Regions from separate parts of the Microbispora bryophytorum genome, predicted to be linked through region 2. Evidence: riboswitches for the same ligand, from Rfam matches in the RefSeq annotation. Region 2 holds a riboswitch; the other holds the start of a gene.
The links. A riboswitch is a leader RNA that binds a small molecule or an ion and turns the genes downstream of it on or off. The one in region 2 is predicted to bind S-adenosylmethionine.

Region 1 (13,041 bases), on a different contig from region 2:
ACTGGGCCGACCTCGAGCGGGAACTGCACGAGGCCGGCGTCTCCCCTTCCGTGATCGAGCAGGGCGCCAGAAAGCTTCTCGCCGAGGCGCGCGGTCATCAGCTCGCCGAGGCGCGAAAGCAACTTGGGTTCGGTCAGAGGGACGTCGCGGCTGTCATGGGTCTGAGCGTCGCCCGGGTCTCACAGATCGAGCATGGAGAGGTCACCTCTCTCGACGTTATCGCTCGCTATGTAGAGGCGCTCGGGGCCCGCTTGGACCTGGTCGTCGACTTCGGTGATCGGACGCTGCGCCTGCCGGTCAGCGAGAGGTCGACGGACGCCGCTTGATCGGGGACCTCTTGAGCGAGACCCCCGGCCTCACCTTCCGTCGTCAGGCGGTGGCGATCTCGCGCAGGGCCTCGACGAGGCGGTCGACGTGTTCGGTGGTCGTGCCGATGCCGACCGAGGCGCGTACGGCGCTGAACGTGCCGTCCGCGCAGCCGCCGTCCTCCTGAGCGCCGTCCTCCCCGCCGCCGAGGAGGTGGCGGACGAACGGGTGGGCGCAGAACTTGCCGTCCCTGACGCCGATGCCCCAATCGGCCGACAGCGCCTCGGCGACCTCGCGGGCCGTACGGCCCTCGACGGTGAACGACACGATGCCGACGCGCGGGTGGTCCTGGCCCCACAGCGACAGCTCGCGTACGCCGGGGATGGCGGCGAGCCCGGCGCGCAGGCGGGCGAGCAGCCGCTCCTCATCCCGCACCAGCGCGGCCCAGCCCGTCGCGGTGAGCGCGTCGCAGGCGGCGGCGAGCGCGATCGCGCCGAGCACGTTGGGGGTGCCCGCCTCGTGCCGCGTCTCGGGGTCGTCGCTCCAGTCCACCGTCTCGCCCACGGACCGTACGGCTCCGCCGCCGCGCAGGTACGGGTCGGCGCAGGCGAGCCAGTCGGGGCGGCCGACGAGCACACCGGCGCCGAACGGGGCGTAGAGCTTGTGCCCGGAGAAGGCCACGTAGTCGAGGTCGAGCGCGGCCAGGTTCAGCTCGCGGTGGGGCACGAGCTGGGCGGCGTCCACGGCGATCCGCGCGCCGTGCCGGTGGGCGATGTGGGCCAGTCCGGCGATCGGCCACAGCTCGCCGGTGACGTTGGAGGCCGCGGTCACGACGAGCAGGGCCGGGCCGTCGATGGCGGCCAGCGCCTCGTCGGCCGCCCGGATCGCCTCGCCGGGGAAGGCGGGCGGCGCGAGCCGTACGGCCTTCTGCCAGGGCAGCAGCGAGGCGTGGTGCTCGGTCTCGAACACGACGGCGGTGGTGCCCTCGGGGAGGCTGCGGGCCAGCAGGTTCATGGCGTCGGTCGTGTTGCGCACGAAGATGAGCGCGTCGCCGGGGCGGGCGCCGACGAAGGCCCGCACGGTGTGCCTGGCCTGCTCATACCTGGCCGTCGTGAGCTGCGAGGCGTAGCCCGCACCCCGGTGGACGCTGGAGTAGGCCGGCAGCGCCGCCGCGACGGCGGCGTTCACCGGCTCCAGACAGGGCGCGCTCGCCGCGTAGTCGAGGTTCGCGTACTGCACCAGCCTGCCGCCCCTGATGGGCACCTCCAGGTCGGCGCCCACGACAGCCGGTAGGCGCACGGGGGCGAGATCGTGCTCGGAGATGCGGGTGACGGCCTGCTGGACGAAGGTGAGTGCGGACAACGCCATGCTCCTCGGGTCGGGGACCCCGGCCATGGCATCGGAGAGGCGGAGCCCGCGCTTGCCCGGCACACCTCGTGCCGGACCCGGTCCTCACCCGGGGCACCCCGCCGCGAGCGCGAGGGTTGCCGGCCAGCAAGCCGGGGCTTGACGCTGGCACTCATGACCTGGACGGCACTATAACCCGACACCGCCCTCCGGCCGCAAGTCCGGGTGGCCCAGCCGAAGTCAGCCGTCGTCGACCGTGACACCCAGGATGTGGGCGAACATCGGCGCGAGTTCCATCAGCTGGACGCCGCTGATGGTCGCGCCGCGCAGCGCGTCGTAGCCGTCGGAGATGCCCAGGGACACGGCGCCGCGCAGGTCCACCCGGGACATGCGCGCCTTGTCGAACCGCACCCGTTCCAGCGTCGAGCCGGGGAAGGTTACGCCGGTCAGCGCGGCGCCCGCGAAGTCCACGTCGCGCAGCGTGCACTCGACGAACGAGACCTCCCGCAGGTCGGCGGCGCGGAAGTTGACCGAGTCGAGCTTGCACCGGTGGAAGAGCACGTGGTTCATCTCGGCGCCGGGCAGCGCCGTGCCGGCCGGGGCGCTCATGACGATCTCCGCGTCCGCCCAGACGGACTCGGTGAGGTCGCCGCCCACCCAGCGCACGCCGTTCAGCCACACGTCCGAGAACCGGGCGCGCCGGTATCGGCCGCCGGCGAACGTCACCGAGGCGAACGCCGACTCGATGAACCGGGCGCCGGACGCGTCGGCGTCCTCGAACTCGCCCCCGTCGAACAGGACCGTGTCGTAGTCGCCGCCCTGCGCGAGCCGCCCCTTGAACGGCTCAAGGTGATCGGCATAGGGCAGTTCGCCGAGTTCGCGGGGCTCCCTGCGAGGCTGTTCGCGGCGCTTCGGCATCGGCCCAACCTACGCCATGACGGACCCGCACGCCCGTACTCCCAGGCGAGGTCTTTCATCCGTATTGTTGTCCATTGTGAAGTTTGATCCCTGGAATGCCGAGTTCATCGCGTACCCCTACGACGCCTACCGCGACCTGCGCGACAACGATCCGGTCAGCTTCTTCGAGCCGACGGGGCAGTGGCTGATCGCCCGCCACGCGGATGTGAACGCGCTGCTGCGCGACCGGCGTCTCGGCCGGTCCTACCTGCACGTGGCGACGCACGAGGCGTTCGGCCGCGAGCCCGAGCCGGAGTTCCAGGAACCGTTCTGGCGGGTGATCCGAGCCGGGATGCTCGACGTCGAGCCGCCGGTCCACACGCGGCTGCGCCGCCTGGTGTCCAAGGCGTTCACCCCCCGCATGGTCGAGTCGCTGCGTCCCCGCGTACGGAAGATCGCGACCGAGCTGACCGCGGGACTGGTCGAGCGCGGCGGCGGGGACCTGCTGGCCGAGGTGGCCGAGCCGCTGCCGGTCACGGTGATCGCCGAGATGCTCGGTGTGCCCGAGGCCGACCGCCACCTGCTGCGCCCCTGGTCGGCCGACATCTGCGGGATGTACGAGCTGAACCCCTCGCCGGAGGTCCAGCACACGGCCGTGCGCGCGGCGGCGGAGTTCGCCGGCTACCTGCGCGAGCTGGCCAGGGCCCGCAGGGATCGGCCGGGCGACGACATGATCTCGGCGCTGGCCCAGGTGGTCGACGACGGCGACCGGCTGACCGAGGACGAGCTGATCGGCACCTGCGTGCTGCTGCTCAACGCCGGGCACGAGGCCACGGTCAACGCCACCGGCAGCGGGTGGTGGGCGCTGTTCCGCAACCCGGGTGAGCTGGAGCGGCTGCGCGCCGACCCCGGCCTGATGCCGACGGCGGTTGAGGAGTTGCTGCGCTACGACACCCCGGCGCAGATGTTCGAGCGGTGGGTGCTGGAGGACGTCGAGGTCGGCGGGGTGACGATCCCCAGGGGCACGGAGATCGCGCTGCTGTTCGGCTCGGCCAACCGCGACCCCGAGGTCTTCGCCGATCCCGACCGTCTCGACCTCGGCCGGGCGGACAACCCGCACATCTCGTTCGGCGCCGGCATCCACTTCTGCCTCGGCGCACCGCTCGCGCGGGTCGAGATGGCGGAGTCGTTCGGCGCCCTGCTGGGGCTGGCGCCCAGGCTGGAGCTCGCCGAGGAGCCTGCCTGGAAGCCCAGCTACATCATGCGCGGCCTGGAGTCCCTCAAGGTCACCGTCTGACGACCTGGCTGAGCCAGCCGAAGCCGCCGAGACCGGCCGGGTCGATCAGCTCCGCCTCCTGGGAGGCCCGGCCCAGCGCGCGTACGTATGCGGCCGGATCGGCGGACGCCAGCGCGAGCGGCGGGCGGGCGCCGGTGACTCCCAGGTCCCGCAGCGCCTCCCGCTGCGTGGTGAGCGTGGACGCCTGCGCCCCCGCCCGCTCGCCGGCCGCCGCGCAGGCGTCCAGCGCGACGTGGGCGGTGATGTCGCACGACCCGTCCGGTGTCGGCGGCACCACCGAGCCGTCGCGATATCCGGCGACCGTGCCGAGCGGTGGCCGTCGTCTGGCCGGATGGGCGTAGTCCACGGCGACCGCCGTGCCGCACGCCAGCCGCGTGATCAACGAGGCCCAGGCCTCGTCGCGGGGACGGCCGATCTCGGCGCGTTCTCCCGGTGAGCGCAGCGGCCACCAGCGCTCCAGCCAGGCCAGGTCATCCGGGCCGGGAGCGGGCCCGGGCCGCTGTTCGCCGGTCGAGGTGTCCACGAGCACCAGGCGAGGGCCGTCCGGCGTCATCTCGGCGATGTCGAGCGGCACGTTGTCCAGCCACTCGTTGGCGATCACCAGGCCGCCCGCGCCGTACGGCGCCTCCGGCTCCCAGGCGACGCGCGGATCGAGATCGCCGGGCCGGGGGGACAGGTCGACGGCGGTGACCCGCAGCCGCTTCGAGAGGTCCGGCGGCGCGGCGGCCCGCACCCGGGCGGCCAGGAGGCCGTTACCGCTGCCCATGTCCACGAGATCGACCGGGTCGGGCCGCCCGAGCGCGGCGTCGACCCGCAGGAGCAGGCGCAGCACGGCCTCGGCGAAGACCGGCGAGGCCTGCACCGACGTGCGGAAATGCCGGTCGGGGCGCTCCCGCAGGTAGAAGCCCTCCGCGCCGTAGAGCGCCCGCCGCATGGCCTCCCGCCAGGTGACCTCCACGGGGCCCAAGGTTACCGACACGCCGAGGCCGTAACGAAAAGTAGTCACTTTCGTACTTGTGGCTCAACATAGGCCCGGGAGAAATGGGACAAAATCCGACCGTTGGGCCACGCCCGGGCGGGCGGGAGCGCCGCCGCTACGCTGAACCGAGGGAGGCGTCATGGAGACAAGTGACCGCCCGGCGCGGCTCGCCGTAGGAGTGCTGGGCGCGGGACGCGTCGGTTCCGTGCTCGGAGCCGCGCTCATGCTCGCGGGTCATCGGGTGGTGGCGGCAAGCGGCGTGTCCGACGCGTCGGCGCGGCGGGCCGCCGACCGTCTCGGCCTGGCGCTCAGCAGGCCGGACGAGGTGATCGCCCGGTCCGATCTCGTGCTGCTGACCGTGCCGGACGACGTGCTCCCCGGTCTCGTCTCCGGTCTCGCCGCCACCGGCGCCGACCTGCGCGGCAAGCTGCTCGTGCACGCCAGCGGCGCGTACGGCCTGGGCGTGCTCGACCCTGCGGCCGAGGCGGGGGCGCTGCCGCTCGCGCTGCACCCCGTGATGACGTTCACCGGCAGGAGCGACGACCTGACCCGGCTCAACGGCTGCTCGTTCGGCGTCACGGCGCCCGACCTGCTGCGGCCCGTGGCCGAGGCGCTGGTGATCGAGATGGGCGGCGAGCCGGTATGGATCGCCGACCGTGACCGGCCGCTCTACCACGCCGCCCTGGCCGGCGCCGCGAACCACATGGTGACGCTCGTCGCCGAGTCGCAGGAACTGCTCGCGAAGATCGGCGTGGAGCATCCGGGCCGGATGCTCGGCCCCCTGCTGAGCGCGGCACTCGACAACGTGCTGCGTCTCGGCATCAGCGGGCTCACCGGGCCCGTGGTCCGCGGCGACGCGGGCACCGTGCGCAAGCACGTCGACGCGCTCATCCTGGCCGCCCCCGAGGCCGCGGACGCGTACGTCGCCCTCGCGCGGCTCACCGCCGACCGGGCGCTCGCGGCGGGCCTGCTCAAGCCGGAGGCGGCCGAACGCCTTCTGGACGCCCTGGGAGGGAACATATGGACCTGACCGTCGCCGCCGACCGCGCCGCCCTCGACAAGGCGAGGGACGAGCTCGGCCCCGGGAGGATCGCCCTGGTCCCCACGATGGGGGCGCTCCACGAGGGCCACCGGTCGCTGATGCGGCTGGCACGCGAACACGCCGACCACGTGGTGGTGAGCGTGTTCGTCAACCCCCTGCAGTTCGGCCCCGACGAGGACTTCTCCCGGTATCCCCGTACGTTCGAGGCCGACCTCCGAGTGTGCGAGGAGGAGGGTGTGCGCGTGGTCTTCACGCCCTCGGCCGACGACATGTACCTGCCGGACCGCCAGGTGGAGGTCTCGGCCGGCGGCATGGGCGGGGTGGTCGAGGGCGCCTTCCGGCCCGGCCACTTCGACGGTGTGCTGACCGTGGTGCTCAAGCTGTTCAACCTCGTACGGCCGGACGTCGCGGTCTTCGGGCAGAAGGACGCCCAGCAGCTCGCGTTGATCCGGCGGATGGTGGCCGACCTCGACGTCCCGGTGTCGATCGTCGGCGCCCCGACCGTGCGGGAGCCGGACGGCCTCGCGCTGTCGAGCCGCAACAGGTACCTGTCCGAGGCCGACCGCCGCACCGCGCTCGCCCTGTCGCGGGCGCTGCGGGCCGGCGCGGCGCGGGGCCAGACCGCCGGGCCGGCCGGGATCCTCGACGCCGCGCGGGCCGTGCTGGAGGAAGCCGCCCGCTTCGACCCGCCGCTGCTGCTCGACTACCTGATCCTGGCCGACCCGGCGACGTTCGCGCCGGCCGGCGACGACCACCGCGGCGAGGCGATCCTGGCCGTGGCCGCCAAGGTGGGCACCACCCGCCTCATCGACAACGTGGTCCTGACCCTGTAGAGGTCGCGGCGGCTCAGGCTCCCCCGTACCGCAGCGTGAACCAGAAGGTGGGGAACGGGTTCGTCCCCGGTGTGATGTCGGCCAGCTCCCAGCCGGTGAACCTGGCGCGCAACTCGTCGGCGGTGACCCCGGAGAACTTGTCGTCGAGCACTCCGGGGCCGTACCCGAACATCAGCAGCCGTGCGCCGGGAGCGGCACGGCTGGTGAGCCCGGCGGCGTAGGCGTCGCGGCGGTGCGGCGGGATGCCGCAGAAGCAGCTCAGGTCGAAGAACAGGTCGTAGGGGCCGGACGCGTCCAGCTCGTCGAGCCGGGTGGCGTCTCCGTGCAGGAGCCGTACGGCCACTCCCGCCGCGTCGGCCTTCTCCCGGGCCTGCTCGATCGCGCGGCCGACCAGGTCGACGGCCACGACCTCCCAGCCGTGCCGGGCCAGATAGATCGCGTTGGTTCCGGTGCCGCAGCCGAGCTCCAGAGCGCGGCCGGGCGGCAGCGCGCCGTCCCCCTCCCCGCGCCTCTCCCCGCGTCCCTCTATCAGGGCGACCAGCTCGGGCGGTGTCACGCCCGAATCCCACGGCGGCTTGCCGGTTCGGTAGTACTCCTCCAGTTCCCGCAGCACGGCCTCCTCCTGGTCCGGCTCCTGGTCCGGTCCGCTGCCGACCCGGTCTGCGTTGTTCGTGCCCCGGGCGGTGTTCGGCGTGTTCATGGCCTCGCTCCACTTCTTTAGAGTCAAACTCTAGTGATGAACTCTAGAGATATACTCGCATCATGGACATCGTCAAGCGGCCGGACAAACGGGCCGAGCGCTCGCGCCGCACCCGGGAGAAGGTCATCCAGGCGGCGCGGGAGCTGTTCGTCGCGCAGGGCTACGGGGCGACGAGCCTGCAGGAGGTCGCCGACCGGGCGGGCGTGGCCGTTCAGACGGTCTACTTCGCCTTCGGCAACAAGCGCACGCTGTTCAAGGACGTCGTCGACACGTCCATCGCCGGCGACATCGAGCCGGTGGCCATCATGGACCGTGAGTGGTTCCGCGCCGCGTGCGCCGAGCCCGCCGCGGCCGACCAACTGCGGGCGCACGTCCGCGGCACGAGTGAGATCCTCGGCCGGGTCGCCCCGCTCATGCCGATGATCGAGTCCGCCGGGGCCGCCGACCCGCAGATCGCCGCGGGATGGCCCGACGGCCCCGACCCGCGCTATGTCGTGCAGCACGCCGCGGCCCAGGCGCTCGTGGGCAAACCCGGCGCCCGGCCGGACGTCTCCGTCGAGATGGCGGCGGATCTGCTGTTCTGCCTGCTCAGCCCGCAGCTGTACCTGCTCTTCGTCCAGGACCGCGGCTGGTCGCAGGACCAGTGGGAGGAATGGGCCCGCGCCACTCTGACCGCGCAGCTCTGCACCGGCCCCGTGACAGGCGCCGCCCCTGCGGCAGGCACCGGCCCCGCGACAGGCGCCGCCCCCGCGGCGTGCCCCTAGGAGGAGGGGGCGGGGCGTCACCATCGCCAGGGGGGCGTTATCGTCATTATGACGAAAGGGGATCCCCTCATGGTGGCGCTCGCACGCAGACTCACCGCCCCCGCACCCGGCTGGACCGTCGAGGCCGACGCCGTCGTGATCGGGTCCGGCATCGCCGGCCTCACCGTGGCGCTGCGCCACGTCGAACTCGACCCCCGCGCGCGGGTGCTCGTGGTCACCAAGGACGTGCTGTCGGCCGGGTCCACCCGGTGGGCCCAGGGCGGCATCGCCGCCGTCCTCGACCCCGAGGACACCCCCGACGAGCACCTGAGGGACACGCTCGTCGCCGGGGTCGGCCTGTGTGATGAGGAGGCCGTCCGCGTCCTGGTCACCGAGGGCCCCGACGCGCTGAAGCGGCTGATGAGCCACGGCGCCGAGTTCGACCGCGACACCGACGGCGAGCTCCAGCTCACCCGCGAGGGCGGCCACCACCGCAACCGGATCGTGCACGCAGGCGGCGACGCGACCGGCGCCGAGGTGCAGCGGGCCCTGGCCGAGGCGGTGCTGGCCGAGCCCCGCATCGAGGTCATCGAGCACGCCCTCGCCCTCGACCTCCTCCTCGACGCCGAGGGCCGCGCCTGCGGGGTCACGCTCCACGTGATGGGGGAGGGCGCCCGCGACGGCGTCGGCGCCGTACGGGCCGGGGCCGTGGTGCTGGCCAGCGGCGGCATGGGCCAGGTATACGCGGCCACGACCAACCCTGTGGTGTCCACCGGAGACGGCGTGGCGCTGGCGCTGCGGGCCGGCGCGGTGGTCAGGGACATCGAGTTCGTGCAGTTCCACCCCACGGTCCTGTGGCTGGGGGAGGGCTCGACCGGCCAGCAGCCCCTCGTCTCCGAGGCCGTGCGCGGCGAGGGCGCGGTGCTGATCGACTCGAGCGGCGAGCGCTTCATGCGGGGGGTGCACGAGCTGGCCGACCTCGCGCCCCGCGACGTGGTCGCCAAGGCGATCATGCGTCAGCTGGCGCGGACCGGCGCCGACCACGTCTACCTCGACGCCACCCACTTCGGCGAGGACAAGTGGCGGTCCAGGTTCCCCACCATTCTCGCCGTCTGCCGCGAGCACGGCATCGACCCCGTCACCGAGCCCATCCCCGTCGCCCCCGCCGCCCACTACGCGAGCGGCGGCGTGCGCACCGACCTATACGGCAGGACCAGCGTTCCCGGCCTGTACGCCTGCGGAGAGGCGGCCTGCACGGGTGTGCACGGCGCCAACCGGCTGGCCTCCAACTCCCTGCTGGAAGGGCTCGTCTACGGCGAGCGCATCGCCGCCGATCTGGCGGCCGGGAACCTGACCCGCGACCGCGCGACGCACGAGCCCGTCCCGGCCGACGACCGGCCCGAGGGCCTGGTGGACCCGCGTACGCGGCCGAGGATCCAGAGCCACATGAGCGGGGGCGCCGGGGTGCTGCGCAGCGACCGGAGCCTCGCGCAGGTCGCCCGTGCGCTCTCCGACGCCCGCTGGACGCCGGTCGCGGTCGAGCCCTGCACCGAGTCGTGGGAGGCGACCAACCTCCTCACGGTGGCCTCCGCGCTGGTCGCCGCGGCGGCCGTGCGCGAGGAGACCCGCGGCTCGCACTGGCGGGAGGACCACCCCGACCGCGACGACGCCCACTGGCGGGCGCACATCGACATCGCCCTGACGGCGGAGGGACTGACCTTGACGTACACGCCTCACGAGGAACTGCGGAACGAGCTGGACAAGACCGGCCTCGACCCGGACGCCGTGCTCGGGCTCGTCCGCGCCGCGCTGGAGGAGGACCTGGCCGGGGGACAGGACGTGACCTCGGTCGCCACCATTCCCGCGGACCAGCGGGCCGTCGCCGACGTGGTGGCCCGCAAGGAGGGCGTGGTGGCCGGGCTGGCCGTGGCCGAGACCGTCTTCCGCCAGGCCGACGGGCCGGTCGAGGTCGAGCGGCACGCCGCCGACGGCGACCGCGTGCGCCCCGGCGACGTGGTGATGTCCGTGCGGGGCGCCACCAGGGACCTGCTCACGCTGGAGCGGACCGCGCTCAACTTCCTCACCCACCTGTCCGGGATCGCCACCGAGACCCGCCGCTGGGTGGACGCGGTGGAGGGCACCGGCGCCCGGATCCGTGACACCCGCAAGACCCTGCCCGGGTTGCGCGCGCTCGCGAAGTACGCCGTACGGGCCGGCGGCGGGGTCAACCACCGGATGGGCCTGCACGACGCCGCCCTGATCAAGGACAACCACGTCGTGGCCGCCGGAGGCGTCGCCGAGGCGTTCCGCGCCGTACGGCAGGCCTTCCCCGGCCTGCCGATCGAGGTCGAGGTGGACAGGATCGACCAGATCGAGCCGGTCCTGGCCGAGGGCGCCGAGGAGATCCTGCTCGACAACTTCACCGTGGACCAGCTCGCCGAGGCCGTACGGCTGGTGGCCGGGCGGGCGCGGCTGGAGTCGAGCGGCGGGCTGACCCTGGAGGTGGCCCGCGCCGTCGCCGCGACCGGGGTCGACTACCTGGCGGTCGGTGCGCTCACGCACTCGGCCCCGGCACTCGACCTTGGTCTAGATCTTCGTGATGCATAATCGGGGAATGCTGCTCACCATCGACGTCAGCAATACCCACACGGTGCTGGGCCTGTTCGAGGGTGAAGAGGTGATCGAGCACTGGCGGATCGCCACCGACCCCCGCCGTACGGCGGACGAGATCGCGGTGGTGCTCCAGGGTCTCCTCGGGCAGTCGCCGCTGCTCAAGGACGCCGACATCAGCGGCATCGCGATCTGCTCCACGGTCCCGTCGGTGCTCAACGAGATGCGGGAGATGTCCCGGCGCTACTACGGCGACGTCACGGCGGTGGTGGTCGAGCCGGGCGTCCGCACCGGCGTCCCGGTCCGGATGGACAACCCGAAGGAGGTCGGCAGCGACCGCATCGTGAACGCGCTCGCCGCCGCCGCCCTGTACGGCGGGCCGTGCGTGATCGTGGACTTCGGCACGGCCACCTCGTTCGACGCCGTCTCGGCCCGGGGGGAGTACGTCGGCGCGGTGACCGCGCCCGGTCTGGAGATCTCGGTGGACGCGCTGGCCACGGCCGGGGCCCAGCTCCACAAGGTCGAGCTGGTCCGGCCCCGCTCGGTCATCGCCAAGAACACCGTGGAGGCGCTCCAGTCGGGCATCATCTACGGCTTCGCGGGCCTGGTCGACGGCATCGTGGACCGGATGACGGCCGAGCTGGCCGCCGACCCCGACGACGTCACCGTGGTGGCCACGGGCACCGGTGCGCCGCTCGTCATCGGTGAGGCCCGTACGATCGACGTGCACGAGCCCTGGCTCACGCTGATCGGCCTGCGGCTGGTCTACGCCCGGAACGCGTCCTGACGACTCCCTCGCGTACGGGACCATAGAGGCCAGGATCCCGTTCAGAGAGGACTGACGTGATGGACGCCGACTGGGTGGCGCGTTTCGCCGATGAGGTCATCGCCGAGGCTGAACGGCGCGCACCGGGCAAACCCGTCGTCTGCGCGTCCGGTCTCAGCCCGTCCGGCCCGATCCATCTGGGCAACCTGCGTGAGGTGATGACCCCGCACCTGGTGGCCGACGAGATCAGGCGGCGCGGCCACGAGTGCGTCCACATCATCTCGTGGGACGACTTCGACCGCTTCCGCAAGGTCCCCGTGGGTGTCGACCCCGCCTGGAACGAGCACATCGGCAAGCCGCTGACCTCCGTCCCGGCCCCGCCCGGCAGCGAGCACCCGAACTGGGCCGAGTACTTCAAGGCGCCGATGATCGCCGCGCTGGCGGAGCTGGGCGTGGAGTTCCACGGCATCAGCCAGACGCAGATGTACGGCTCCGGGGCCTACCGGGAGCAGGTGCTGCTCGCCATGCGCGAGCGGCGGCGGATCGACGCGATCCTCGACCAGTACCGCACCAAGAAGGCCAAGGCCAAGGAGGTCGCGGACGCCGACGAGGCCGCCGCCCTGGAGGGCTCGGGGGCCGCGAACGAGGACGACGGCTCCGGCGCGGGCGGCTACTACCCCTACAAGCCCTACTGCTCGGTCTGCGACCGCGACATGACCACGGTCACGTCGTACGACGACGAGACCACCGCGATGTCGTACACCTGCGTGTGCGGCCACAGCGAGACCGTCCTGCTGTCCGAGCACACCCGCGGCAAGCTGGTGTGGAAGGTCGACTGGCCGATGCGCTGGGCCTACGAGGGCGTGGTCTTCGAGCCGTCGGGCGTGGACCACAGCTCGCCGGGCTCGTCGTTCGTCGTCGGCGGCCAGATCGTCCGTGAGGTGTTCGGCGCCCCGCAGCCGATCGGGCCGATGTACGCCTTCGTCGGCATCAGCGGCATGGCCAAGATGAGCAGCTCCAAGGGCGGCGTGCCGACCCCGGCCGACGCTTTGTCGATCATGGAGCCCGCGCTGCTGCGCTGGCTGTACGCCCGCCGCCGTCCCAACCAGTCGTTCAAGGTCTCCTTCGACCAGGAGATCCAGCGGATGTACGACGAGTGGGACACGCTGACCAGGAAGGTACAGGACGGCACGGCGCTGCCGGCCGACCAGTCGGCCTACCGCCGCGCGTCGAGCACGGCCTCCCGGGTCCTGCCGGAGACGCCGCGGCGGCTGCCCTACCGGACGCTCGCCTCGGTCGTGGACATCGCCACCGGGCACGAGGAGCAGACGCTGCGCATCCTGCGCGCGTTCGACCCGGAGATCGGCGGGCTGGACGAGTTGCGGCCGCGGCTCGACCGCGCCCAGCACTGGGTGAACACGTACGTGCCCGCGGAGGAGCGCACGCAGGTGCGCGAGACGCCCGACAAGGAACTGCTCGACACGCTCGGCACGCAGGACCGCGAGTCGCTGCGCCTGCTGG
Region 2 (17,289 bases):
GTGGAACAGGCAGCCCTCTCGCATCAGGTTTCGTACACAGGTGCGATAAAGCTGCGGGCGACCGTGTTGGCGGTGACGTTGAAGCCGACGACGGCCGGCGGCGTGCCGGTGTCCACGCCCAGGGACTCCACACTCAGGGCGTGCACGGCGAACAGGTAGCGGTGCGGGTGTCCGGGGGGCGGCGCCGCCCCGCCGTACTCCTTGGTGCTGAAGTCGTTGCGCGCGTGCTTGGCGCCCTCCGGCAGCCCCTTGAAGTCGGGGCCGTTGCCCGCGCCTGCCGGCAGCTCGGTGACGGTGGCCGGGATGTCGTACAGCACCCAGTGCCAGAAGCCGCTGCCCGTGGGCGCGTCGGGGTCGAAGCAGGTGACGGCGAAGCTCTTGGTGCCCTCGGGGGCACCCGACCAGCGCAGATGAGGGGAGATGTTCTGCCCGCTCATGCCCCAGTCGTTGAACACGTGGGCCTCGGGGAGTCGCTCGCCGTCGCGTACGTCGTCGCTCTCGACGGTCAGCGCGGGCACCTCGGGCAGATGGTCGTACGGGATCGGTGGCGGGGTCGGCACGGTCACCCCTCCGTTTCTCTCAGGCCTTGTTGTACGCCTCCAGGACCTCCTGGGGGTCGCCTTCCATTCTGATCTTTCCCTTGTGCAACCAGATCACCCGGTTGCATGTCTCCTCGATCACGTCGAGGTTGTGGGCGACCAGGAAGACCGTTCCGGCGGCGTCGCGCATCTGCTTGATGCGCTGCTGGCTCTTCCGCTTGAAATCGCGGTCACCGGTGGCGAGGGCCTCGTCGATGAGCAGCACGTCGTGCGTCTTGGCGGAGGAGATGGCGAAACGCAGCCGGGCGCCCATGCCGGACGAGTACGTCGACATGGGGAACTGGACGAAGTCGCCGATGCCGGAGAAGTCCACGATCTCGTCGTACTTCTCGCGTACCTCGCCCGGCGTCATGCCCATCGCGTAGCAGCCGAGGATGATGTTGCGCTCGCCCGTCAGTTCCTTCATGAGGGCCGCGTTGACGCCGAGGAGCGACGGCTGCCCGTTGGTGTAGACGGCGCCCTTGTGCGGAGGCAGGAGACCGGCGATCGCGCGCAGCAGCGTCGACTTGCCCGAGCCGTTGCGGCCGATGATGCCGATGGCGTCGCCGTGGTGGGCGACGAAACTCACGCCCTTGACGGCGTGGACCTCCTTCATCTGCGGCCGGCCTTGCCGCCGCAGGATCCGCATCAGCGCGCTGGCCGCGTTGCCCTTCTCGGAGTCGCCGGACGAGCCGTACACCTTGTAGATGATGTGGAGGCCGTCGACGATGACGGTCGGGCTTCCGGCCTTGGGATTCTGCGGGTTCTGCGTCTGTGGGATTTGGGGTGCCACCTGCGACAGCTCCTTGGTCGGCTCAGCCACGGCCGTACCTCTCCTCGGCCCGCCAGAAGTACCAGAAGCCGACGATCAGTGCGAACACTGCCCAGAATAGACAGGTAACCCACGCCCAGCGTTCGGGGAACCGTTGGTAGATCAGCAGGTCGCGCATGAACTCGATGTAGGCGGCGGCCGGGTTGAACTCCAGCACCCACCTGAGGATGTCCGGCAGGTCCTTGGTGCGGTCGTCGATCGCGTAGAAGACGCCGGAGGCGTACAGCCAGGTGCGGGTGATGAACGGCAGCAGCTGGTTCATGTCCCGCATGAACGCGCCGAGACGGGCCATGAACATGCCGGTCCCGATGTTGAAGACGAGCTGCATGAGCAGCACGACCGGGATCAGCAGCCAGAGCCAGCTCACCGGCTCTCCGGTGACGAGCACGAGGAGGACGAGCACGGCCATGGAGTAGCCGAGCTGCTGGAGCTCCTGGATGGTGTACGCCAGGGGGAGGGCGGCCCGGGGGAAGTGGAGCGCCCGGATGAGGGACAGGTTCGACGAGATGGACTTCGCCCCGCTGATCACCGTGCGCTGGGTGAAGGTGAATACCATGACCCCGGTGATGAGGAACGCCGGGTAGTTGTCGATCTGCTTGCTCTGCCCGAGGATGACGCCGAACATCAGCCAGTACACCGCGGCGTTGAGTAGCGGGGTCAGCACCTGCCAGAGCTGGCCGAGCATCGACTCCGAATACTTGGAGACGTTGCGCGAGGTGGCGTACGTGAGGATGAAGTGCCGCCGGTCCCACAGTTGGCGCAGGTAGGCGGGCATGCTGGGGCGTGCGATGGCGCGTCGTAGTCCGTGACGCTCGGCGAGCGCGGCCAGCGACTCCGGGGCTCGGCCGCCACCCTGGGCCTCCGCGAGCGCGGATTCCGGCTGGCTCATGGCATGGACTCTATTGGATGGAGGTCGATGGGACGGCTGTCGCACCGGACGTGGCTGCGACTGGTCAAAGGTAGCCCAGGACATCCTGATCCGGGGACCAGGGGCGCGGGTGTCGCCTCGGCCTTCGATCCAAGGACCGGCCGTCTGTGGGTATATGTACTGCAAAGAGGAGTTTGATGCCGTGCAGGGCATTTAAGGTTGGGCTCACAGGATTTGTGCGTGTGACGCCCGACTGACGCACGTGTGACCGAACTGCAACGTGCCGGAGACTCGTCTGGTGCGTCCGGTGAGGGATGCTCCGGACGACTGGCAGGACGTCAGCTGGTTTGACGATGCCCGGCAAACCGGGTTCTTACCAGCGTGAACGCCCATCCTTAGAGGGAGGACCAATCCACTATGCGCGTGACTAAGGGCGCGAAGATCGCCACCGGCACCGCGCTGCTTGCGCTCGGCGTCGCCGCGTGCGGCGGGGGCGGCGGGGGTGGCGGTTCCAGTAGCGGAGGCGGGGACAACCCCCGGGCCGCGACCGGAACCGTGTTCATTCGTGGTTGTGAGCCGCAGACGGGCTTCGTCCCCGGAAACATCAACGAGACCTGCGGCGGCACGATCAACGACTTCGTGTACAGCAAGCTCGTCAAATACAACTCGGACACCGCTGCTCCCGAGCTCGACCAGGCCGAGTCGATCGAGACCACCGACAACAAGGTGTGGACGATCAAGCTCAAGTCCGGCCTGAAGTGGACCGACGGCACGCCGGTCACCGCGAAGAACTACGTCGACGCCTGGAACTACACCGCGTACTCGCCGAACGCCCAGCTCGGCTCGTCGTGGTTCGCCGACATCAAGGGCTTCGACAAGGTCAACACCGAGGACCCCGACGGCCCCGACGGGCCGAAGGAGGCCCCCAAGCCCGAGACCGACAAGCTGTCCGGTCTCGAGGTCGTCGACGACCTGACCTTCAAGGTCACCCTGAACAACCCCATCGCCGTGTTCCGCACCAAGCTGGGGTATTCGACCTTCTCGGCGCTTCCTGACGCGTTCTTCAAGGACCCGAAGGGCTTCGCGCAGAAGCCGGTCACGAACGGCCCCTTCAAGTTCGTGCAGTGGGACCACAACTCGCAGATCATCGTCGAGGCCAACCCCGACTACGCCGGGCCGGAGAAGCCCAAGGTCAAGAAGATCGTCTACAAGATGTACAAGGACGACAACGCGGCCTACGCGGACCTGGTCTCCAACAACCTCGACTTCACCGAGCTGATCCCGCCGTCGGCCCTCGCCGGCGACAAGTGGAAGACCGACCTCGGCGACCGGGCCATCGACGGCCAGCAGGGCGTCATCCAGACGGTCACCTTCCCGCTGTACGACAAGGAGTTCGGCGGCAACGCCGACTTCCGCAAGGCCGTGTCGATGGCGATCGACCGGCAGACGATCACTGACAAGATCTTCAACAAGGGTCGTTCCCCGATCAACGGCTGGGTCTCCCCGATCGTCGAGGGCTTCAAGGACGGCGCCTGCGGCGAGCTGTGCACCTACGACCCCGCCAAGGCCAAGGAGTACCTCGCCAAGGCCAAGGCCGCGGGCTACACCCCGCCGGCCGAGTTCCCGATCTGGTCGAACGCCGACGGCACTCACAAGGAGTGGATCGAGGCCACGGTCAACAGCATCAACCAGGCCTTCGGCGCCGACGCCGGCGTGAAGTTCGTGCACAAGGACATGCCCACCTTCGCCGAGCTGCGTGACACCATCACCCAGCACAAGATCAAGGGCGCGTTCCGCACCGGCTGGCAGATGGACTACCCGCACATCGAGAACTTCATGAACCCCCTGTACAAGACCGGCGCGTCCTCCAACGACGGTCTCTACAGCAACAAGGCGCTCGACGCGAAGCTGCACGAGGCCGACACCGCGACCGACCCGGCGCAGTCCAACGCCCTCTACCAGGAGGCCGAGGCTATGCTGCAGCAGGACATGCCCGCGATTCCGCTGTGGTCGTACGGCCTGCAGGCCGGCACCTCCAAGTGGGTGACCGGTGTCAAGGTCACTCCCTTCGGCGAGCTCGACCCGCTGTCGATCGCGATCAAGGAAGCGTAGGGACAGCTCGTACGTGATTCGCCCGAGGCCGGTTCCCCACCGGGACCGGCCTTGTGGGCTGTTCATCTGCGTTCCCCCGTGTTGACCCGCGGGGGGCGCGTGTACGACCTTTAGCGTCAGATCGGAGGTGCGCATGGGCCGATACGCGATCCGGCGCCTGCTGCAACTCGTGCCTGTCGTGCTAGGCACGACTTTCATCATCAACTACATGGTCTGGCAGCTCCCGGGTGACCCGTTCGCCGGGAGATGCGGTCAGCGTCCCTGTCCCGACGCCTACGTCACGGCCATGCGCGAGCAGTTCGGCTTGGACCAGCCGCTCCTGGTGCAGTACGGGAACTTCCTGAAGAACCTGGTCACGGGCAACCTCGGCGTCGACTTCAACAGCGTGTCGGTGGCGAGCCTGCTCGGCGACGCCTGGCCCATCACCATCAGGCTCGCGCTGATGGCGGTGATCTTCGAGGCGGTCATCGGAATCGGCGCCGGCGTGCTGTCGGGCCTCAAGCGCGGCGGCTTCATCGACAACGTGGTGACGATCTCCACGCTGTTCCTGCTGTCGCTGCCCATCTTCGTCACGGGCTACCTGCTGCAGTGGCTGCTCGGCGTGCAGCTCGGCATCATCACCCCGACGGTGACGGACGAGGCGACGGTGCCCGAGCTGATCGTCCCGGCGCTGGTACTGGCCAGCCTCAACATGGCGTTCACCGCGAGGCTGACGCGCACGAGCATCGTCGAGAACCTGCGGTCCGACTACGTCCGCACCGCCGTCGCCAAGGGACTGAGCAACCGCCGGGTGGTCGCGATCCACCTGCTGCGCAACTCGCTCATCCCCGTGCTGACGTTCCTCGGCACCGAGGTGGGCTCGCTGATGTCCGGCGCGATCATCACCGAGGGCATCTTCAACATCCACGGCATCGGCGGTCTGCTGTGGCGGGCGATTTTGGACCAGGACTACACGGTCGTGGTCCCGGTGGCCACGCTGCTGGTGCTCGTCTACCTGCTCGCCAACCTGCTCGTCGACCTCCTCTACGGCGTGCTCGACCCGAGGATCCGCTATGAGTGACCCGACCGCGACGCAAGACCTGATCAAGGGAGCGGACGAGCCGGCCGCGAGCCCGGTCGCGGTGCGGAACGGCCATCGTGGCCTCTGGAGCGACACCTGGGACATCCTGAAGCGGCGCAAGATCTTCTGGATCTCGCTCGTGATGCTGATCGTGTTCCTGCTGATGGCGGCCTTCCCGTCGCTGTTCACGCACAAGGACCCGGAGTACGCGACGCTCGCCAAGAGCATGGAGCTGCCGAGCGCGGACGCCTGGTTCGGCTACGACCTTCAGGGGCGCGACGTCTACGCCCGCGCCGTGTACGGCGCCCGCACCTCGATCATTGTGGGTGTGCTGGCCACGCTGGCCACCGTGATCCTCGGCGGCCTGACGGGCGTGCTCGCGGCCTACTTCGGGCGCTGGCTCGACGCGGTGATCTCCCGCGTCGGCGAGATGTTCCTCGGCCTGCCTTACGTGCTGGGCGCGATCATCATCCTCGGCACCGTCGCGCCGGCCCAGTCGAACCCAGGCAAGGCGACGATCATGGCGGTCGTCATCATCGTGCTCGCCCTGCTGGGCTGGCCGATCCTGATGCGCATCGCCCGCTCGGCCGTCATCCAGGCCAAGCACCAGGACTATGTGCAGGCCGCCAGGGCACTGGGAGCCGGCCCGCTCCGGATCATCTTCAAGCACCTGCTGCCGAACTCGCTGGCGCCGATCCTCGTGTACTCGACGATCACGATCGGCAGCTACATCGGCGCCGAGGCCACGCTGTCGCTGCTCGGCATCGGCCTGCGCTCGCCGGTCATCTCCTGGGGCATCGCGATCGCCGACCACGCCTCGTACATCAGGACCGCGCCGCACGCCATGTTCTTCCCGGCCGGGTTCCTGTCCCTGTGCGTGCTGACCTTCGTCATGCTCGGCGAAGCCGTACGCGACGCCCTCGACCCGAAGCTTCGATGAGGAGGCACAGCGAGTGACGGAAGTGCTTTCCGAGCAGATGGGCAGCGGCTCCCACGCTGGCGCCCTGCTGGAGGTGGACAACCTCCACGTCGAGTTCCGCACCCGGGCGGGTGTGGCCAAGGCCGTCAACGGCGTCACGTACAGCGTGGACGCAGGCGAGACGCTCGCGGTGCTGGGCGAGTCGGGCTCGGGCAAGAGCGTCACCGCCCAGACCATCATGGGCATCCTCGACATGCCCCCCGGGAAGATCGCCGGAGGCGAGATCCGCTTCCGCGGGGTCGACCTGCTCAAGCTGCCGGAGGACCAGCGCAGGAAGATCCGCGGAGAGGGCATCTCCATGGTCTTCCAGGACGCGCTGTCCGCGCTGAACCCGGTCTTCCCTGTCGGCTGGCAGATCGCCGAGATGTTCCGCATGCACCGCGGCACGTCGCGGGGGGAGGCCAAGAAGAAGGCCATCGAGCTGATGGACCGGGTCAGGATCCCGGCCGCCAAGGAGCGGGTCAACGACTTCCCGCACCAGTTCTCCGGTGGTATGCGACAGCGCATCATGATCGCCATGGCGATCGCGCTCGACCCGGAGATCCTGATCGCGGACGAGCCGACCACGGCGCTCGACGTGACCGTCCAGGCCCAGATCATGGGCCTGCTCGCGGAGCTGCAGCGCGACAGCAACATGGGCCTGATCCTGATCACCCACGACCTCGGCGTCGTCGCCGACGTCGCGGACAAGATCGCGGTCATGTACGGCGGGCGGATCGTCGAGAACGCCCCGGTCTACGACCTGTACAAGAACCCGGCCCACCCCTACTCCAAGGGGCTGCTGGAGTCGATCCCCAGGGTGGACCACAAGGGTCATGAGCTCTACGCGATCAAGGGTCTGCCGCCCAACCTGCTGGAGATGCCGACGGGCTGCGCCTTCCATCCGCGGTGCCCGTACCGGCGGGACAACTGCGTGACCGACGCGCCCCCGCTGTACACGATCAGTGGCACCCGCGGCAGCGCCTGCCACTACTGGAGGGAGGTCATCGATGACGGCGAACACTGAGTCGATCCTCGAGGTCCGCGACCTGGTCAAGCACTTCCCGCTCACCCAGGGCGTCGTCGTCAAGCGGCAGATCGGTGCGATCAAGGCTGTCGACGGGGTCTCGTTCGACCTGCACCGGGGTGAGACGCTCGGCATCGTCGGCGAGTCGGGCTGCGGCAAGTCCACCCTGGCCAAGCTGCTGATGGCGCTGGAGCGGCCCACGTCGGGCTCTGTCCGCGTCAACGGCAAAGACATCGCCGCGGCCAAGGGCGGCGAGCTCAAGCGGATGCGCCGCAACATCCAGATGGTGATGCAGGACCCCTACACCTCGCTGAACCCGCGGATGACCGTCGGCGACATCGTGGGGGAGCCTTTCGAGATCCACTCGGACGTCGTGCCGAAGGGCGGCCGGCGGCGCCGGGTCCAGGAACTGCTCGAAGTGGTCGGCCTCAACCCCGACCACATCAACCGCTACCCGCACCAGTTCTCCGGGGGTCAGCGCCAGCGCATCGGCATCGCCCGCGGTCTGGCGCTCCAGCCTGAGATCATCATCTGCGACGAGCCGGTCTCCGCGCTCGACGTGTCGATCCAGGCCCAGGTCATGAACCTGCTGGAGCGGCTGCAGAACGAGTTCGACCTCGCCTACATCTTCATCGCGCACGACCTGTCGGTGGTCCGCCACATCTCCGACCGGGTCGCGGTGATGTACCTCGGCAAGCTCGTCGAGCTGGGCAGCGACGCCGACATCTACGACAGCCCGACGCATCCGTACACCCAGGCACTGCTGTCGGCCGTGCCGGTGCCCGACCCCGAGGGGCGGGAGACCCGCCAGCGGATCATCCTGCAGGGCGACCCGCCCTCGCCGGCCAACCCGCCCTCGGGCTGCCACTTCCGCACGCGGTGCTGGAAGGCGCAGGACATCTGCGCCGAGCAGACGCCCGCGCTCGAGGTGCGCCCGGGCAGCGACCACCCCAGTGCCTGCCACTTCGCGGAGGCCCGCGACGTGGTGAACGCCAAGTAGAACCCGCCGGGTCAGCGCCCGGGCGACAGCCGTACGTGCGCGCCCGGGGGCAGACCCAGGCGGTCGGCGGCGTCCCCGGCGTTGATCGCCATCGCGACCAGGCCGGCGGAGTCGGTGAACGCCACCAGGTCGCCGGGCGGCACGGCGGTGAACGTCTCCCGGAACGGGACGGAGATCTGGCGGCGCCCCAGCCACACGGCCAGGGTGTCGCCCAGCCGTACGCCGAGCTCGGCCAGGTCGGAGGCGGTGATCGACAACTGGACGTTGCCGTGCCGGTCCACCGACAGCACCTCGCCCTCGGCCGTGCCGTCCCGCAACCGGCAGGTCGGCGCGGGCAGGGTCACCAGGCGGTCCACCGGCATCGGCGGTCCCACGTCGGCGACCGCACGTCCGGTGCACAGGTGGGCGGCCACCGGCGCGAACAGGTCCCGTCCCGGGAAGGTCGGAGAGACGCTGGCCAGGAACAGGTCCTTGTTCGTCATCTCGTAGGCGGCATCGGCGCCTCCGGCGGCGCGGACGGCCCAGGAGAGGATGCCGTTGTCCGGCCCGAGGAACACCCGTCCCCCCGCCTCCACGGCGACCGGGCGCCGGTTGCCGCCCACGGCGGGATCGACGACCGCCAGGTGGATGCCGGCCGGGAGGTAGGGCAGGGTCTGCGCGAGGATGGCCGCGCCGCGCCGTACGTCCCCGGCGGGGACGAGATGACCCACGTCGATGATCCGAGCCTGCGGAGCCATGCCCGCGATCACGCCGTGGCACGCGGCGACGAACCCGTCCTCCAGCCCGTAGTCAGTCAGAAGCGTGATTACAGAGCTCACACCACGTGACATTACGTCTGTCCTGCCCGTCCTGAACACCCCGGGTTCGTCTCGCGGGCTTGGCATTACCATGGGACGGGCCCGCGAGCCGATCGAGGAGGAGCCGATGGACACCGAACCGGCCGGCGGCGACGGGCTCGACCTCTCGGACCGCGACCGCGAGATGCTCGCGTTCGAGCGCCAGTGGTGGCGTTACGCGGGCGCCAAGGAGCAGGCGATCAGGGAGGCCTTCGGCATCTCGGCGACCCGGTACTACCAGTTACTCGGGGAGCTGATCGACCGGCCCGAGGCGCTGGAGCACGACCCCATGCTCGTCAAGCGGCTGCGCAGGATGAGGGCCGGCCGGCGGCGCGACCGCTCGGCCCGCCGCTTCGGACTCAACTCCTAGATCTCCCTTCGTACGCATGCTTCCCGCCCTCTGGGCATGAGGCCGTCGAGGCGTACGCACCCGACCCCTTCGGAGTGAGGCTCATGACCCTGCCCGCGCACGCGGGACTCGACGCGATCGTCGCCGATCCGGCCGGCGCCGTGATCGGGCTCGACTACGACGGCACGCTCTCCGCGATCGTGCCCGACCCGGCCGCCGCCCGCGTGCACCCCGGCGTGCCCGGGGTGCTGGCCGCCCTCGCCCCGCTGGTGCGCGCCGTCGTGATCGTCACCGGTCGTCCGCCGCGTACGGCTCTCGCCCTCGGAGAGGTCTCCGGCGGGCCGTCCCTCGCCGACGTGCCCGGCCTGGTGATCCTCGGACACTACGGCCTGGAGCGCTGGGAGGACGGCCGTCTGACGGCGCCGCCGCCCCCGCCGGGGCTCGACCTCGTCCGCGCCCGGCTGCCCGAGCTCACGGTGGGCCTCGACGGGGCGTGGATCGAGGACAAGGACCGGGCCGTCGCCGTGCACACCCGGCGGTGCGCCGACCCCGCGGGGGCGCTACAGGCGCTGCGCGGGCCGGTCGCGGCGCTGGCCGAGGAGGCCGGGCTGGCGGTCGAGCCGGGCCGCATGGTGCTGGAGCTGCGGCCCGCCGGAATGGACAAGGGCAGAGCCCTGTCGGCCTTCCTCGCCGAGCGGGACGCCCGCTCGGTCATGTTCGTCGGCGACGACCTGGGGGACCTCGCCGCCTTCGACGCGGTCGAGTCGGCCGGGATCCCCGGCGTACGGGTGTGCAGCGGGTCCGCGGAGGTGACCGCCCTGGCGGAGCGTGCCGACGTGGTGGTGGACGGGCCCGACGGCGTCGTGGCCTTCCTCGGCGACCTCGTGGCCGGTCTCGGCAAGCCGTCTGCAATCGGCCCGGCGTAGGTTCCGGGACATGAGGACAACGATCTCGGCCGCGGCGGCCGGCTTGGCCGTGCTCGCGGCGTCCCTGGCGGCTCCGGCGGCGGCGTACGCGAACGACGGCGCGGCCACCAAGTCGCTGCACCTGCGCAAGGGGCTGACCCTCAGGATCCCGTCGTCCTGGAAGGTCGACGACAGCCGCAAGGACTGGCTGCGGGTCATCACCGGCGCGTGCCCGACCAGGGGCACGGACACGTACGGCTTCCGCGACTCGGGATGCCACGGCTTCTGGGTTCTGGGACCCAAGGCCATCAACATGGGCCACGAGCTGTTCCAGAAGTACACGCCGGACGGCCCGTTCTATCCGGCCACCGACGTCGGGCCCTGCCCGGTGAAGAAGAACCTCTACATCGGACAGACCAAGCTCGCCGGGAAGGGGCTACGGCAGGTCGGGGCGGGGCACAAGGCGTACTACCGCGACTGGGCGGGCACCTGCGCGCCCCTGGGCCCGGGCAGGCAGAGAGCCCGCTTCAACCAGCGCGAGTGGTATCTGCCGACGTCCAGGATCCTGGTGATCGACCAGTGGAAGACGCCGGGCCTGAGCACGATCCTCAAGAACGCCACCTGGCACTGACGACGCGTCCGGTGAGCTGTCGCCTATCGGGCCGCAAGTCATCGGCAAGCGACCGCGCCTAGTGTGCCGGACATGTTCACCAAGACGATCTCGGCCGCGGCGGCCGGCCTGGCCGTGCTGGCGGCCACCCTGACGGCTCCGGCCGCGGCGTACGCGAGCGAAGGCGGCGGCACCAAGAAGGTCCGGCTGCGGAGCGGCCTGACCCTCACGATCCCCACGTCGTGGAAGGTGGTCAAGAACGGCAAGGACTGGGTGCGCGTCATCACCGGCTCGTGCCCCACCCTCGGCACCGAGGACTTCGGCTTCCGCGACTGGGGGTGCCACAGCTTCTGGGTCCTGGGCCCGAAGGCGCTCGCGATCGGGCTCCACACGTTCCAGGCGTACAAGTCGAAGTACGGCTACGACCCCGCGACCGACGTCGGCATCTGCCCCAAGAGCTACAAGCTGTACAAGGGCGAGTGGAAGCTCGCGGACAAGGGGCTGCGGCAGGTCGGGCGCGGGCACAAGGCGGACTACCACAGGTGGGCGGCGACCTGCGTGGACAAGAAGTGGCGGGTGAAGCTGCACTACAACCAGCGCGAGTGGTATCTGCCCACCTCGAAGATCCTGGTCCTCGACCAGTGGGACAACCCGCGGCTGAGCGCGATCCTCAAGAACGCGACCTGGAGCTGACCGGCCTTCGCCCGCCGGGTCAGCGCAGCGCGGCGAGCTGGTCGTCGAACCAGCGCTGGGGCGGCAGGGCGCAGGCGGCCGCACGCAGCCGCTGACCGCGCGCGAGCCGCTCCTGCTCCGGCAGCGTCAGCGCCTCGTGCAGCGCCGCCGCCGTGCCGGACACGTCGTAGGGGTTGACGAGCAGGGAGTCGGCCCCCAGCTCGGCCGCCGCGCCGGCCTCGCGCGACAGCACCAGCGCACACCGGGGCGACAGGATCGGGCCCTCCTTGGCCACCAGGTTCATGCCGTCCCTGATCGGATTGACGAGCAGGACGTCGGCCAGCCGGTAGGCGGCGAGCGAGCGCGGGTAGTCGTCGTTCACGTTGAGGATCAGCGGGTCCCAGTCCTCGGTCGCGTACTCGTCCTCGATCTCCTTGGCGCAGCGCTGCACGGCCGCCGTGTACTCGCGGTACTCCGGCAGGTCGTGGCGGGAGGGATAGGCGAACGCGAGGTGGACGACCCGGCCGTGCCATTCGGGATGGGTGGCCAGGAACTCCTGGTAGGCCCGCAGGCCGCGCACGATGTTCTTGGACAGCTCGGTGCGGTCGATGCGCACGATCAGCCGGCGGTCGCCCACGAGGTCCTTGATCACGCTCATGTGCGACTCGACGTCCTGCTCGGCCGCCCGGGCCAGCAGCGCCTCGCCGTTCACGCCGAGCGGGTGGACGCCGATCCTGGTGGTCCGCCCGTCGTGCGTCACCGTCCGGGCGGCGTGGTCCACCCGGGCTCCGAGCAGCGTCTCGCAGCAGTCCATGAAGGCGCGGGCCCAGCGCGCGGTGAGGAATCCGGCGTGGTCGGCCCCGAGGATGCCGCTCAGCACCTCCGCCACGACGTCCTCGGGCAGCAGCGCGAAATATTCCGGCGGCGCCCAGGGCGTGTGCGAGAAGTGGGCGATGCGCAGGTCGGGCCGTTCGGCCCGGAGCATCGCCGGGGTCAGCGTCAGGTGATAGTCCTGCACCATGACGCGCGCCCGGTGGGCCGCCTCCTCGGCCAGGGCCAGCGCGAAGGCGCCGTTGTACGTGCGGTACGACTCCCACTCGCGGCGGAACCGCGTGCCGAACTCGGGGGAGAAGGGCGTGTTGTAAAGCAGGTGGTTGACGAACCAGAGGGTCGAATTGGCCACGGCGTTGTAGGCCCGGTGGAATACCGCGGGCGGGATGTCCAGCATGCGGATCGGCCCCGTCGCGAAGGCCCGGTCGAGCCGCCCGCCGGCCGCCTGGCGCACGGCGCCCCGGTCGCCGTCCGACAGCGCCGCGCAGACCCACAGGACGTCGGCCTCCCTGACCACCTCGGACAGGCCGGAGACGAGCCCGCCCCCGCCCCTGCGCATGGTCAGGCCGCCGTCGTCCGACAGCGTGAAGGACACCGGGCCCCGGTTGGACGCGATCAGAACGGTGCTGCTCATCCTGGGATTCCCTCGATCAGAGCGGGCGCGCATGCCGGAAGATTAATAAAAACCGGCCTCCGTCAATAGGATGTCAACCGATCGCGGGAGGGCTGAATACGGCATGGCACTGGACGACACGACCGAGGACCTGGCCCGATCGGCTGCCCAGGGGGACCATCGCGCGCTCGGCGAACTGCTGCGGCGCATCGAGCCCGACGTGCTGCGGCACTGTGAGCGGCTTCTACCGTATCGGCAGGACGCCGAGGAGGCCGCGCAGGACACGCTTCTCGCCGTGGCGCGCAACATCGCGAGGTTCGAGGGGCGGGCCAGGTTCAGCACCTGGCTGCACATCGTGACCGTGAACTGCGCCAGGACCACCTACCGCTCGCTGAAGCGGCGCTCGTCGGAGCAGGCGGAGGAGCTGCCCGAGCAGCGGCCCGATCCCCGGCGGGTCAGCGTCATCGCGGGGTCGCGGCTCGATCTGCTCGACGCGATGGAGGCGCTTGAGACCGAGCGGCCCGACCTCGCCCAGGCGCTCGTGCTGCGCGACATCTGCCAGCTCGACTACGCGGAGGTCGCCGACCAGTTGAAGATCCCCCTCGGGACGGTCAAGTCCCGTATCCACCAGGCGCGCAAGTACGTGCAGAACGCCCTCGGCGAGGCGTACGGCTGATACAGATTGTCTCGCGTTGTGAGACGCGGGAACGGACACCGAGGACGCCGGGGTACAGTGCTAGTGCCGCGACTGACAAGATTCGCCCGTACGGAGCGGTGGCCGCAGTGGTGTGTCGCAAGGCGGAGGAGCTCGTAGCCGGAGGCTGCGGGCGACGACGCCGCCGCGAGGTGCCGCTCTGGGCGACGCTCCGGGGCAGAGATCGGCAGGAGGGGCGCACAAGGACCTTCCTCGGAAGATCCCACAACTGAACATGCTCATCCAGAGGGGTGGAGGGACCGGCCCTGCGAAGCCCCGGCAACCTCCCCGGTGTCGAACTCGTGCCCACGAGGCCCGGCCGGGACAGGTGCCAATTCCGGCTCGCGGCCAGGGTGGTCGCGAGCGAAGATGAGGGAAAGGCCTCGCTTCATGGCGCATACCAGCACCGCCGCTAACACCGCCGCCGACACCTCTGTGAACACCGTCGAGTTCGGCCCCGCCACCGGTCTTTCGTGTCGCGAATGTGGCGCTCTCTACGATCTCGGCCCGATCTTCGCCTGTACGGAGTGTTTCGGCCCTCTTGAGGTGGCGTACGACTTCGGCGAGGTTCGTCGGGAGGACATCGCGTCCGGCCCGGCGAACATCTGGCGGTACAGCTCCCTGCTCCCCGTCCCCGCAGGTGTGGCGGCCAAGCCCAACCTGCAGCCCGGCTGGACCAAGCTCGTGAAGGCCGACAGGCTGGCGGCCGAGCTGGGCCTGCGGTCGCTGCACGTCAAGGACGACTCCGGCAACCCGACCCACTCCTTCAAGGACCGGGTCGTCGCGATCGCGCTGGAGGCCGCGCGCAACTTCGGCTTCCACACCCTGTCGTGCTCCTCCACCGGCAACCTCGCCGGCGCGGTGGGCGCGGCCGCCGCCCGGGCCGGGCTGGACTCCTGCGTGTTCATCCCCGCCGACCTGGAGCCGGCCAAGGTCACCATGGCCGCCGTGTACGGCGGACGCCTGGTCGCCATCGACGGCAACTACGACGAGGTCAACCGCTTCTGCTCCGAGCTCATCGGTGACGAGCTGGGCGAGAAGTGGGGCTTCGTCAACGTCAACCTCCGGCCCTTCTACGCCGAGGGCTCCAAGACGCTGGCGTACGAGATCGCCGAGCAGCTCGGCTGGCGACTGCCCGACCAGATCGTCATCCCGGTGGCCTCCGGCTCGCAGCTCACCAAGATCGACAAGGGCTTCCGTGAGCTGATCAAGCTGGGGCTGGTCGAGGAGCGGCCCTACCGGATCTTCGGAGCGCAGGCCGAGGGCTGCTCGCCGGTCTCCCAGGCGTTCAAGGCCGGGCAGGACGTCGTGCAGCCGGTGCGGCCCGACACCATCGCCAAGTCCCTCGCCATCGGCAACCCGGCGGACGGGCCGTACGTGCTCGACATTGCGCGGCGGACGGGCGGCGCGGTGGAGGACGTGAACGACCAGGAAGTGGTCGAGGCGATCCGCCTGCTCGCCAGGACCGAGGGCGTCTTCGCCGAGACCGCGGGCGGCGTCACGGTCGGCGTGCTGCGCAAGCTGGTGCGCGAGGGCCGCCTCGACCCCGACGCCGAGACCGTGGTGCTGAACACCGGTGACGGACTCAAGACGCTCGACGCGGTGGCCGAGCACGCCCGTCCCGCCGCCGTCATCCGTCCCTCTCTCGACGCCTTCCGTGCGGCATTCGCCAACTGAAAGCGTTTCAAAAAGCCCATCGGCAGCAACGAAAGCGAGCGAACAATGAGCGTTTCCGTGCGGATTCCGACGATTCTCCGGACGTACACCAACGGCGCCGCGGAGGTGAGCGGCGAGGGGGGAACGCTCCGCGAGGTCCTGCAGAAGCTGGACGCGGACTACCCCGGCATCGGCGGCCGCATCCTGGACGAAACGGGTAAGATCCGGCGTTTTGTCAACGTCTACGTCGGAGAAGAGGACGTCCGATTCGCCGACGGTCTGGACACCGCCACGCCGGACGGGGTGCAGATTTCGGTCATCCCCGCGGTCGCCGGAGGCTGAGCCGCCGCACCGCGGCCGAGCATCTGACATGCGCTTCTGCCGATGAAGAAGTCATGCGATGCCATGGCAAAAGGTGCAGCTCTCAACTATTCAACAGTAAAGTGAATATTCTGCGATCCTGCTTTGAGCGAACGCCAAGTAGTAGTTTGCGGATTGACTCTGTTGTCCTACGCCTTGACACGGGTATGGTCGAAGACGATCGACAAAACCGGGGGCTTCTTGGGTGTGGTCCCCAGCCCAGCAAGAGGAGTCGGAAGTGGCGCAGGGCACCGTCAAATGGTTTAACGCGGACAAGGGCTACGGCTTCATCGCGGTGGACGGTGGTAAGGACGTGTTCGTCCATTACTCGGCAATCATGATGGACGGCTACAAGGCCCTCGAGCAGGGTCAGCGGGTTGAGTTCGACATCACGCAGGGTCAGAAGGGCCCGCAGGCGGAAGCCGTACGGTCCGTCTGATCCCGTCATCGACCTTGGAAGGCCCGGCACGCGGATTTCGCGAGCCGGGCCTTCCGCTTGCTGTGTCGCCCGCTTCTTGCTGGGTCGCCCGCCGCGCTCGGCTGCTCGGGGCGCCACACCGGCCGGGTCGTGCCGGAGGTGAGCGGAGAGCACGGCCTCGTCGCGGTTGGTCGCTTCGCGCCCGTGCGCTCCTCGGTCCAGAACGCGGCCGTGCTCCTCGCCGCTCCCGCGCGCTCCTCGTCCGGAGGCCGGCCGCGCCGCTCGCGGCACCTGGGCGCTTCTCGGTCCGGGCCGGCGGCACGTCCTTTTGGGGCTCGTCGGTGCCCCCGCTCCGCTCGTCGACTCGCTGATCTGGACATAACGTCCAAGCTGGTCAGCATGGCTCCCGCTTGCACTCGCAGGGGTAGAGTGCTAAATACTTGTTTGGCACTCTGAGGTCGAGAGTGACAACAACCGGGATCGGGGCGATGGGGCTCGCGCAGGGATAGCGGGTCCGCGCCGTCGCGGGCGTCGGCTCGGTCCGTTGAAGACACCCTGCTACTGGGAGGTCTAGCCTAATGGCAGCCAAGATGATCGCGTTTGACGAGGACGCCCGGCGCGGTCTTGAGCGCGGGATGAACCAGCTCGCCGACGCCGTGAAGGTGACCCTCGGCCCGAAGGGCCGCAACGTCGTGCTGGAGAAGAAGTGGGGCGCCCCCACGATCACCAACGACGGTGTCTCCATCGCCAAGGAGATCGAGCTCGAGGACCCGTGGGAGAAGATCGGCGCCGAGCTCGTCAAGGAAGTCGCCAAGAAGACCGACGACGTCGCCGGTGACGGCACCACGACCGCTACCGTGCTCGCCCAGGCGCTGGTCCGCGAGGGTCTGCGCAACGTGGCCGCCGGCGC

Region 1: linked by a shared signal. The riboswitch ahead of ACGFIB_RS30350 (aminotransferase class V-fold PLP-dependent enzyme) and the one ahead of thrC (threonine synthase) in region 2 are both predicted to bind S-adenosylmethionine.

The regions. Positions count from the first base shown of each region.
Region 1 is NZ_JBICTF010000011.1:6,923-19,963, reverse strand. It holds gene ACGFIB_RS30355 (helix-turn-helix domain-containing protein) at 1-326, shown strand, start outside; gene ACGFIB_RS30350 (aminotransferase class V-fold PLP-dependent enzyme) at 370-1,629, opposite strand; SAM riboswitch class IV at 1,718-1,833, opposite strand; gene ACGFIB_RS30345 (pentapeptide repeat-containing protein) at 1,894-2,571, opposite strand; gene ACGFIB_RS30340 (cytochrome P450) at 2,648-3,847, shown strand; gene ACGFIB_RS30335 (SAM-dependent methyltransferase) at 3,837-4,805, opposite strand; gene ACGFIB_RS30330 (Rossmann-like and DUF2520 domain-containing protein) at 4,966-5,856, shown strand; gene panC (pantoate--beta-alanine ligase) at 5,847-6,701, shown strand; gene ACGFIB_RS30320 (class I SAM-dependent methyltransferase) at 6,715-7,401, opposite strand; gene ACGFIB_RS30315 (TetR/AcrR family transcriptional regulator) at 7,464-8,165, shown strand; gene ACGFIB_RS30310 (L-aspartate oxidase) at 8,214-10,751, shown strand; gene ACGFIB_RS30305 (type III pantothenate kinase) at 10,759-11,541, shown strand; gene lysS (lysine--tRNA ligase) at 11,601-13,041, shown strand, end outside.
Region 2 is NZ_JBICTF010000012.1:9,217-26,505, forward strand. It holds gene ACGFIB_RS31785 (YbhB/YbcL family Raf kinase inhibitor-like protein) at 24-560, opposite strand; gene ACGFIB_RS31790 (ABC transporter ATP-binding protein) at 580-1,359, opposite strand; gene ACGFIB_RS31795 (ABC transporter permease) at 1,394-2,299, opposite strand; gene ACGFIB_RS31800 (peptide ABC transporter substrate-binding protein) at 2,696-4,390, shown strand; gene ACGFIB_RS31805 (ABC transporter permease) at 4,524-5,450, shown strand; gene ACGFIB_RS31810 (ABC transporter permease) at 5,443-6,390, shown strand; gene ACGFIB_RS31815 (ABC transporter ATP-binding protein) at 6,404-7,435, shown strand; gene ACGFIB_RS31820 (ABC transporter ATP-binding protein) at 7,419-8,435, shown strand; gene ACGFIB_RS31825 (SAM hydrolase/SAM-dependent halogenase family protein) at 8,447-9,253, opposite strand; gene ACGFIB_RS31830 (DUF3263 domain-containing protein) at 9,360-9,641, shown strand; gene otsB (trehalose-phosphatase) at 9,725-10,546, shown strand; gene ACGFIB_RS31840 (hypothetical protein) at 10,557-11,156, shown strand; gene ACGFIB_RS31845 (hypothetical protein) at 11,229-11,828, shown strand; gene ACGFIB_RS31850 (alpha,alpha-trehalose-phosphate synthase (UDP-forming)) at 11,848-13,272, opposite strand; gene ACGFIB_RS31855 (RNA polymerase sigma factor) at 13,376-13,927, shown strand; SAM riboswitch class I at 14,182-14,321, shown strand; gene thrC (threonine synthase) at 14,336-15,622, shown strand; gene ACGFIB_RS31865 (MoaD/ThiS family protein) at 15,668-15,943, shown strand; gene ACGFIB_RS31870 (cold-shock protein) at 16,200-16,400, shown strand; gene groL (chaperonin GroEL) at 16,958-17,289, shown strand, end outside.